2 regions of the Burkholderia stagnalis genome follow, and region 1 is predicted to be linked to the other one. Evidence: predicted binding sites of a transcription regulator. Region 1 holds the regulator's gene; the other holds the start of a gene.
The links. Region 1 encodes HrcA, which represses chaperone genes, less so after heat shock. Its sites were predicted from a motif close to TTAGCACTCNNNNNNNNNGAGTGCTAA; they were not measured.
Positions count from the first base shown of each region.

Region 1 (4,167 bases):
CAGCGCATGCGGCGCGATCGGCACGAGCACGATGCCCTGGAGCTGCGGATGCAGGATCGGCCCGGCCGACGACAGCGCGTACGCGGTCGAGCCGGTCGGCGTCGCGACGATCAGGCCGTCCGAACGCTGGTTGTACATGAACCGGCCGTCCACCGACGCGCGCAGTTCGACCATCCCGGAAAAGCCGCTGCGGTTCACGACGACGTCGTTGAACGCGAGCGCGTGGTAGATCGGTTCGCCGTTGCGCATGATCCGGGCCTCGAGCAGCGAGCGCTCCTCGCGCTCGAACTTGCCCGCCAGCATCACGGGGACGAGCGCCTGCATGTCGGCCGCCGCGATGTCGGTGATGAAGCCGAGCCGCCCGTGGTTGATCCCGATCAGCGGCGTCTTGTAAGGCGCAAGCTGCCGGCCGATGCCGAGCATCGTGCCGTCGCCGCCCAGCACGATCGCCACGTCGGCGCGCGCCCCGATTTCGGCGGGGGTGAGCGCCGGGTAGCCGGCGATGCCGATCTCGCGCGCGGTGTCGGCTTCGAAGACCACCTCGAAACCCCGCTTCGCGATGCAGGCGGCCAGCGTGGCGAGCGGCTCGGCGATGCCGGGCGTGTTGCTCCGGCCGACGAGCGCGACAGTATTGAACTGATTACCGGTTTTCATGCCGGCATTACACCATAGCTCGTTGACGAAAAGAACCGTCCGCGCCCCCGGGCGCCGCGGCGGGGCTGCCCGGGTGCCGGTTGCGGCCACTCGCCGCAGCCGCGCGGTTGCGCTAAAATTTTCCACCATGCTAGATCCTCGCGCACGAACCCTCCTGAAAACCCTGATCGAACGGTATATCGCCGACGGTCAGCCGGTCGGATCGCGCACGTTGTCTCGTTACTCCGGGCTGGAGCTGAGCCCGGCGACGATCCGCAACGTGATGTCCGACCTGGAGGAGCTCGGCCTCGTGTCGAGCCCGCACACGTCGGCCGGCCGCGTGCCGACCCCGCGCGGCTATCGCCTGTTCGTCGACACGATGCTGACGGTCGAGGCGCCGATCGACGCCGACGCGGTCGCCCGCCAGGTGCAGACCACGCTGCAGGCCGGCGAGCCGCAGCAGAAGGTGGTCGCGGCCGCGGCGAGCGTACTGTCGAACCTGTCGCAGTTCGCGGGCGTCGTGCTGACGCCGCGCCGCAGCCACGTGTTCAAGCAGATCGAGTTCATGCGCCTGTCCGACAAGCGCATCCTGCTCATCATCGTCACGCCCGAGGGCGACGTGCAGAACCGCATGCTCGCGACCCCGCGCGACTATTCGCCGTCGCAGCTGACCGAGGCGTCCAACTACATCAACGCGCACTTCGCCGGGCTGTCGTTCGACGACGTGCGGCGCCGCCTGCGCGACGAGATCGACCAGCTGCGCGGCGACATGACCGCGCTGATGCACGCGGCCGTGACCGCGAGCACCGAGGTGCCGGACACCGAGGACACCGTACTCATTTCCGGCGAGCGCAACCTGCTCGAAGTGGCGGACCTGTCGTCCGACATGGCGCGGTTGCGCAAGCTGTTCGACGTTTTCGACCACAAGACGGGCCTCCTGCAATTGCTCGACGTGTCGAGCCACGCCCAGGGCGTGCAGATCTTCATCGGCGGCGAATCGACGCTCGTGCCGATCGAGGAAATGAGCGTGGTCACCGCACCCTACGAGGTGAACGGCAAGATCGTCGGCACGCTCGGCGTGATCGGCCCGACCCGCATGGCGTACAACCGCGTGATCCCGATCGTCGACATCACCGCGCGCCTGCTGTCGCTCGCGCTCAGCCAGCAATAGCCGCCGATCCGGTCCCGTTATCGTGCCGCGGCGCGCGCCGCGCCGCAATCGGCCGAACGGCCAGTCACCCCGCGAGGGACGGCCCGCTATAATTGAAGGCCGTCCGGTTTCGTGCCTCGAGCACGTCGTTATTCATGCGCTTCGATCTTGAGCCGCCATCGAGCGTCGCGGCCGCCCATCGCATCGCGGTGCTGCTGATCAATCTCGGCACGCCCGATGCGCCGACGCCGCGCGCCGTTCGCCGCTATCTCGCCGAATTCCTGTCCGATCCCCGCGTGGTCGAAATCCCGCAGGCGCTCTGGCAGATCCTGCTGCGCACGGTCATCCTGCCGCTGCGCGGCCGCGCGTCCGCGAAGAAATACGCGGCCGTCTGGATGCCGGAGGGCTCGCCGCTGCGCGTCCATACCGAGCGCCAGGTCGACGGCGTGCGCCACCTGCTCGCGTCGAACGGCTACCACGTGATGGTCGACTACGCGATGCGCTACGGCAGCCCGGGCATCGCGCAGGTGCTCGCGCAGCTCAAGCGGGCCGGTGCCGAGCGCGTGCTGCTGATGCCGATGTATCCGCAATATTCCGCGTCGACCACGGCGACGGCGTTCGACGCCGCGTTCGGCGCGCTCGCGCGCATGCGCAACCAGCCGGAAGTGCGCACCGTGCGCCATTACGCCGATCATCCGGCGTACATCCACGCGCTCGCCGAGCAGGTGCGGCAGTACTGGGCGCAGCACGGCCGGCCCGATTTCGCGGCCGGCGACAAGCTGGTGCTGAGCTTCCACGGCGTGCCGAAACGCACGCTCGATCTCGGCGATCCCTATCACGACCAGTGCCAGCAGACGGCCGCGCTGCTGATGGCGGCGCTCGGCCTGTCGACGCTCGAGTGCCGCGTCACGTTCCAGTCGCGCTTCGGCAAGGCCGAATGGCTGCAGCCGTACACGGCGCCGACGCTGCGCGAGCTCGGCGAGGCCGGCGTGCGGCGCGCGGACGTGTTCTGCCCCGGTTTCACCGCCGACTGCCTCGAGACGATCGAGGAAATCGGCATGGAAGTGCGCGACGAATTCATCGCCGGCGGCGGCAAGGCGTTCCATCGCATTCCGTGCCTGAACGGCGCGCATGCGTGGATCGGCGCGCTCGGCGAGATCGTCGCGGAGAATCTGCAGGGCTGGCCGGTCAAGGCAGGGCAGCTGGAAACGGTGAACTGAAATGACACGATCCCCACGCTCACTTCGTTCGCTGCCCCCCGAGGGGGTGGTCAGCCTCCTTGGGGCGGCCCGGCGGAGGCTGACATGAACTACCGGATTTCCACGGAACCGGGCGCGAAACTTCGCATCGACAAATGGTTGTGGGCCGCGCGATTCTTCAAGACCCGTTCACTCGCGGCCGATGCGGTCGACAAGGGCCGGGTGCGGATCGGCGGGGCGCCGGTCAAGCCGGCCAAGGAAGTGCGCGTGGGCGACCAGGTCGAGATTGCGATCGACGGCATCGTCTGGCACATTGCCGTGCTGGGCGTATGCGACGTGCGCGGGCCGGCGAGCGTCGCGCAGACGCTTTATGCGGAGTCCGAAGCCGGGCGGGCCGAACGGCTCGCCGAACAGGAGCGGCGCCGCATGTTCCGCGAGCCGGCGGCCCAGCTGCACGGCCGGCCGACCAAGCGCGATCGCCGCATCATCGACAGATTTTCTGGTGGGGACTGAATATCTGGTCGAACGTCGCGCGCGCGCTTCCGTATTCGGTCGTGCGGTCGTTGACCGCCCCGGACAGGCAGATGGTGGTGGTGCCAGCGACGAGTACCAGCGCGACCACCGAGATGGCAAAGGTCAGTTTCACGGTACTCCCCCTCGAGAAGACGGGTGAAAATGGCGCCAGGTGGATGTCAGGCAATGGTCAGCTAGGGTTAACGAGCGTCCCCGATGCCTGAGTTGCAGTGTAGGTCAGCGTCAGGGGGCGGGCTAGTACTTGTCCGGTAAGCGTTGTTACAGGCCGTTTCGCGCGATCGGGCGGTTGTTTCGCGGTGCTTTCGAATGCGTTCGAATAACCCTCTTGAAATCGCAGTTTTCACCTCTATCTGCACCAGCAATGTGCGGTGCCGTCGGAATTTCGTCTGACGGTTGCCGATTTGGCTTCAACCTCTAATCGACTTTCAGCGACATGGAAAACACGCAAGAGAACCCGGCACCCCAATCGGCCGAAGACACCGGCAGCGAGACGCAGGGCGCGCAAGGCGCCGCGCCGGCAGCCGTTGCCGCCGACGCGGCGCTTGCCGAGGCTCAGGCCAAGGTCGCCGAGCTGCAGGAGAGCTTCCTGCGCGCGAAGGCCGAGACCGAGAACGTGCGCCGCCGCGCCCAGGACGACGTCGCAAAGGCGCA
Region 1 covers NZ_CP156685.1:3,435,536-3,439,702, reverse strand. The annotation lists gene ABFO07_RS15995 (NAD kinase) at 1-654, opposite strand, end outside; gene hrcA (heat-inducible transcriptional repressor HrcA) at 782-1,804, shown strand; gene hemH (ferrochelatase) at 1,939-3,003, shown strand; gene ABFO07_RS15980 (RNA-binding S4 domain-containing protein) at 3,088-3,495, shown strand; gene ABFO07_RS15975 (hypothetical protein) at 3,467-3,628, opposite strand; gene grpE (nucleotide exchange factor GrpE) at 3,950-4,167, shown strand, end outside.

Region 2 (4,167 bases), 1.2 Mb from region 1:
GACGACACGCCGAGCACGAACATCGCGGCCGTCACGTAGCCGGCCGACACGGTGTGCACGAACTTCACCTGGGCGACCGGGTTGAACAGCACGTCGAACAGGTTCGTCAACTCCATGCGCATCGTCTGGTAGTTGAACTCGGCGCCGACCGGGTTGTTCATCCAGCCGTTCGCGACGAGGATCCACAACGCGGACAGGTTCGAGCCGAGCGCGACGAGGAACGTGACCATCAGGTGCTTGACCTTCGACAGGCGGTTCCAGCCGAAGAAGAACAGGCCGACGAACGTCGATTCGAGGAAGAACGCCATCAGGCCTTCGACGGCGAGCGGCACCCCGAAGATGTCGCCCACATAGTGCGAGTAGTACGACCAGTTCGTGCCGAACTGGAATTCGAGCGTGATGCCGGTGGTCACGCCCATTGCAAAGTTGATGCCGAACAGCTTGCCCCAGAACTGGGTCATGTCCTTGTAGACCTGCTTGCCGGTCATCACGTACACGGCTTCCATGATCACGAGCAGCCAGGACAGACCGAGGGTCAGCGGCACGAACAGGAAGTGGTAGAGCGCCGTGATGCCGAACTGCAGACGTGACAGATCGACGACTTCGCTACTTATCATGGTGGTCTCCCTCGGTAGAGGCGGGCGCCGGCACCGAGAGCAGCTTCTCGGCGACGGCGGCAGGCGGCAGCGACATGTGCTTGGCCTGCGGATGATTGAAGAATGCGTATTTGAGTGCGATCAGCAGGACCAGCTTGATGACCAGCACGATGGTGATGTCGCGCGCGAGCGTGGGGCCCCGTGCCCACGCGACGATGCGGCCGCGCCAGCCGGTGGCGCTGGTGGCTGGCTCTTTATTGATCGAGATCAAGGCCATTATCCTGAAACGATTTGAAGCAGGTTTGGGGCGACTCTACGTCGGATTGGTGACGGCTATTAAGCAGTATCTAATCCTGTTGCGCCTGACGTATCAATTTTAAGAGGGCGCCCGCGGCGTGCCGAGTGCCACACTGCGGCGGACCGTCGCGAAGGGTTCGTCGAAACTTGAGCTGGATCAAGCATCGGCGGAACAGGCGTCGTTTTGGTGAATACCCGATTGAATTGGTCAATTTATGGACGAAAAAAAACCGCTGCCGGAGGGGCAGCGGTTTTTGACGAAGCGATTTTGAATCGGCGGGATTTACGCGTATTCGGCGAGCGCCGTGCGCATTTTCTTCATCGCGCTTGCTTCGATCTGGCGGATGCGTTCCGCCGACACGCCGAATTCGGCGGCGAGGTCGTGCAGCGTCGAGCCGCCCGAGCCGTCGTCGTCGACGTGCAGCCAGCGCGCCTCGATGATGCGGCGGCTGCGCGCGTCCAGCGCGTCGAGCGCCTGCGCGATGCCGTCCGTCTGCAGCATGTCGCGCTGACGCGCGGCGAGCACGGCGGTCGGCTCGTTGTGCGAATCGGCGAGATACGCGATCGGCGCGAAGCTTTCCTCGCCGTCCTCGACCTGCCCTTCGAGCGCGATGTCGCCGCCCGACAGGCGGGTTTCCATCTCGGTCACGTCTTCGCGCTTGACGTTGAGCTCCTGCGCGAGGCCGTCGATCTCCTCGGGCGTCATCGCCTGCATGCTCTTCTTGTGGCTGCGCAGGTTGAAGAACAGCTTGCGCTGCGCCTTCGTCGTCGCGACCTTCACCATGCGCCAGTTGCGCAGGATGTACTCGTGGATCTCGGCCTTGATCCAGTGGATCGCGTAGGACACGAGACGCACGTTCTGCGCCGGATCGAAGCGCTTCACGGCCTTCATCAGGCCGATGTTGCCTTCCTGGATCAGGTCGCCGTGCGGCAGGCCGTAGCCGAGATAGTTGCGCGCGATCGACACGACGAGCCGCAGGTGCGACAGCACGAGGCGGCGGGCCGAGTCGAGGTTGTTCTGCTCGCGGAATTCGGTTGCGTACTGGCGTTCTTCCTCGGCCGTCAGCAACGGGATACGATTGACTGCCTGGATATAGGCGTCGATGTTGCCCAGCTGGCCCGGCAACATCGAATAGGTTGCGAGCGCCAGCGAGCCTGCCGATTCGGCCTTAGCAGACGCCGGGCTCAGGGTGTTCGGAAGGGTCAGTGCGTTGCTCACTTAAGAAAACTCCTTTGGAATCAGGGATGAACCCCGGTCTCGGATGATTCCGCGGTCAATCTTAGCACTCCAGCCAATTGAGTGCTAATTCCTTAGAGGGGGTGCGGGCTTTGGAGTTCCCGCTTTTCCTATCAAAGTTGCGAGATCGATAGCTTTAGGTGCGACCACTCGAATCCGGGCAAGTTCCGTAACCCGTTGTTTTTTAGGAGATTAAGCAGACGATTCCGATTTTTGTAGTTTTGGAAGCAAACCATTTCGCTTTGTGATGCCGATCGAAAAAGTCCTTTACCATACCATTCTGTTCGCTCGAGTCCGGCCCTCCGGTGGCAGACTCCATTCAACCTACAAAGTTGGGGTGTCAGATGAACAATAAGAACGACAACGGTCGGCGGGCTTGCCGGCTTGCGTTGCACACGGTCCTGGCAGCGTCATTGCTGGGCGGTTCCGGCGCAGCGTTTGCGGATCGGTGGGGGATCCAGGCAGGGGGCGGATTCTCGGATCGCCACAGCATCGACAAGGGCGACCTCGGCGTGGTCTGGGATCCGGGCTGGACGTGGTGGGAGATCGGCGGCTGGCACTTTGCGTTCGTGGCGGAAGGCCACGTCGGCTACTGGCATACGAACGGCAACATTCACACGAGCATCTGGGAAGTCGGCGCGACGCCGGTGATCCGCTTCATCAAGAGCGCCGGCGCGGTCCGCCCGTACGTGGAAGCCGGCGCGGGGGTGCGCTTCCTGTCGCATCCGACCATAGCGACGGATTTCTCGGTGTCGACCGCATTCCAGTTCGCCTCCATGGGCGGCGTCGGCCTGCAGTTCGGGCAACGGCAACAGTATCAGGTCGGCTACCGTTTTCAACATGTGTCTAACGCGGGTATCAAAGAGCCGAATCCTGGTATAAATTTCCACCAGCTCTACTTGCAGTACAACTTCTGATCCGTACGCCCGCGCACGGCGGGCGCGTTGCCGAGGAGTATGGCGATGGCGAAGGTGGTCGATGCGATCCGCGCGCTCGAGCGCGATCGGTTCCGGGCGATGGTGGACGGCGACGGCGAGGCGCTCGACGCGCTGCTGTCGGACAAGGTGTTCTACGTGCACACCAACGGCAAACGGGAAACCAAGCAGCAGTTCATCGATGCGATCGCCGCCGGCCGCCGCCGCTATCGTCAGATCGAAATCCAGTCGCAGGACGTGCTGCCCGTCGGCGACGAGACCTGTCTCGTCACCGGGCGGGCGCTGATCGAGATGGAAACGAACAACGGCGGGCTCGTGTTTCCGATTGCGTACACCGCCGTGCAGGCGCAGGAGCAGGGGCGCTGGCGTCTGCTCGCGTGGCAGGCGACGCGGTGCGCGACCGAGACATGAACGCGCGTGGCGCTCCTTTTCGTGTCTCGTCCGAAGCGGCCTTCTGGGCCGCTTCTTCATTTCCCGTGCAGCACGGATCGCCTGCTGCGCGGGTGGTCCTGCACCCTTTGCCTGCCCCTCTTCAAACCTTGACGCGCACCGTCACGCCGCCGCGCGGCGGTCGGCGCAATGCCATGCCGAGCGGTTGATCGCGCTGACCACCGCGTCGAGCGCGGCGGCCGCCGCATCCGCGTGCACGCCGACGCCGTGCCGCAGCGGCGCATCGCCGACCCGGCAGCCGACCGATACCGCGATGCGCCCGTCCGACGTGCGTGCGTGTTCGCACGAGCCGACCTCGATCGCGACGCGCGCCGCGGCCGCGAAGGCGGCTGCCGCATGCCGTGCCGCGTGTTCCGGCGCCGCATCGGCCGCGCTCGCGCCGCCGATCTCGCGGTTCTGCCAGCGCGCGCCGCTGCCGCTGCGCGCGGCGGGGCCGTCGGTCTCGAAGAATTCGCGGGAGAACAGCGCGCAGATCGCGTCGCCCGTCACTTCCTCGCCGGACGCGTCGGCGAGCGTCTGCACCGCGTGGCTGAACTCGATCTGCACGCGGCGCGGCGGCGTGAAACCCATGCCGCGCTCGAGCAGGTACGTCGCGCCGCCCTTGCCGGACTGGCTGTTCACGCGGATCACCGCGTCGTAGCTGCGGCCGAGA
Region 2 covers NZ_CP156685.1:925,187-929,353, forward strand. The annotation lists gene ABFO07_RS04380 (cytochrome ubiquinol oxidase subunit I) at 1-617, opposite strand, end outside; gene cydP (cytochrome oxidase putative small subunit CydP) at 607-873, opposite strand; gene rpoH (RNA polymerase sigma factor RpoH) at 1,177-2,112, opposite strand; gene ABFO07_RS04395 (acyloxyacyl hydrolase) at 2,475-3,047, shown strand; gene ABFO07_RS04400 (nuclear transport factor 2 family protein) at 3,093-3,476, shown strand; gene leuA (2-isopropylmalate synthase) at 3,618-4,167, opposite strand, start outside.
Region 2: the regulator HrcA is predicted to act here: its motif matches at 2,174-2,200, upstream of rpoH (RNA polymerase sigma factor RpoH).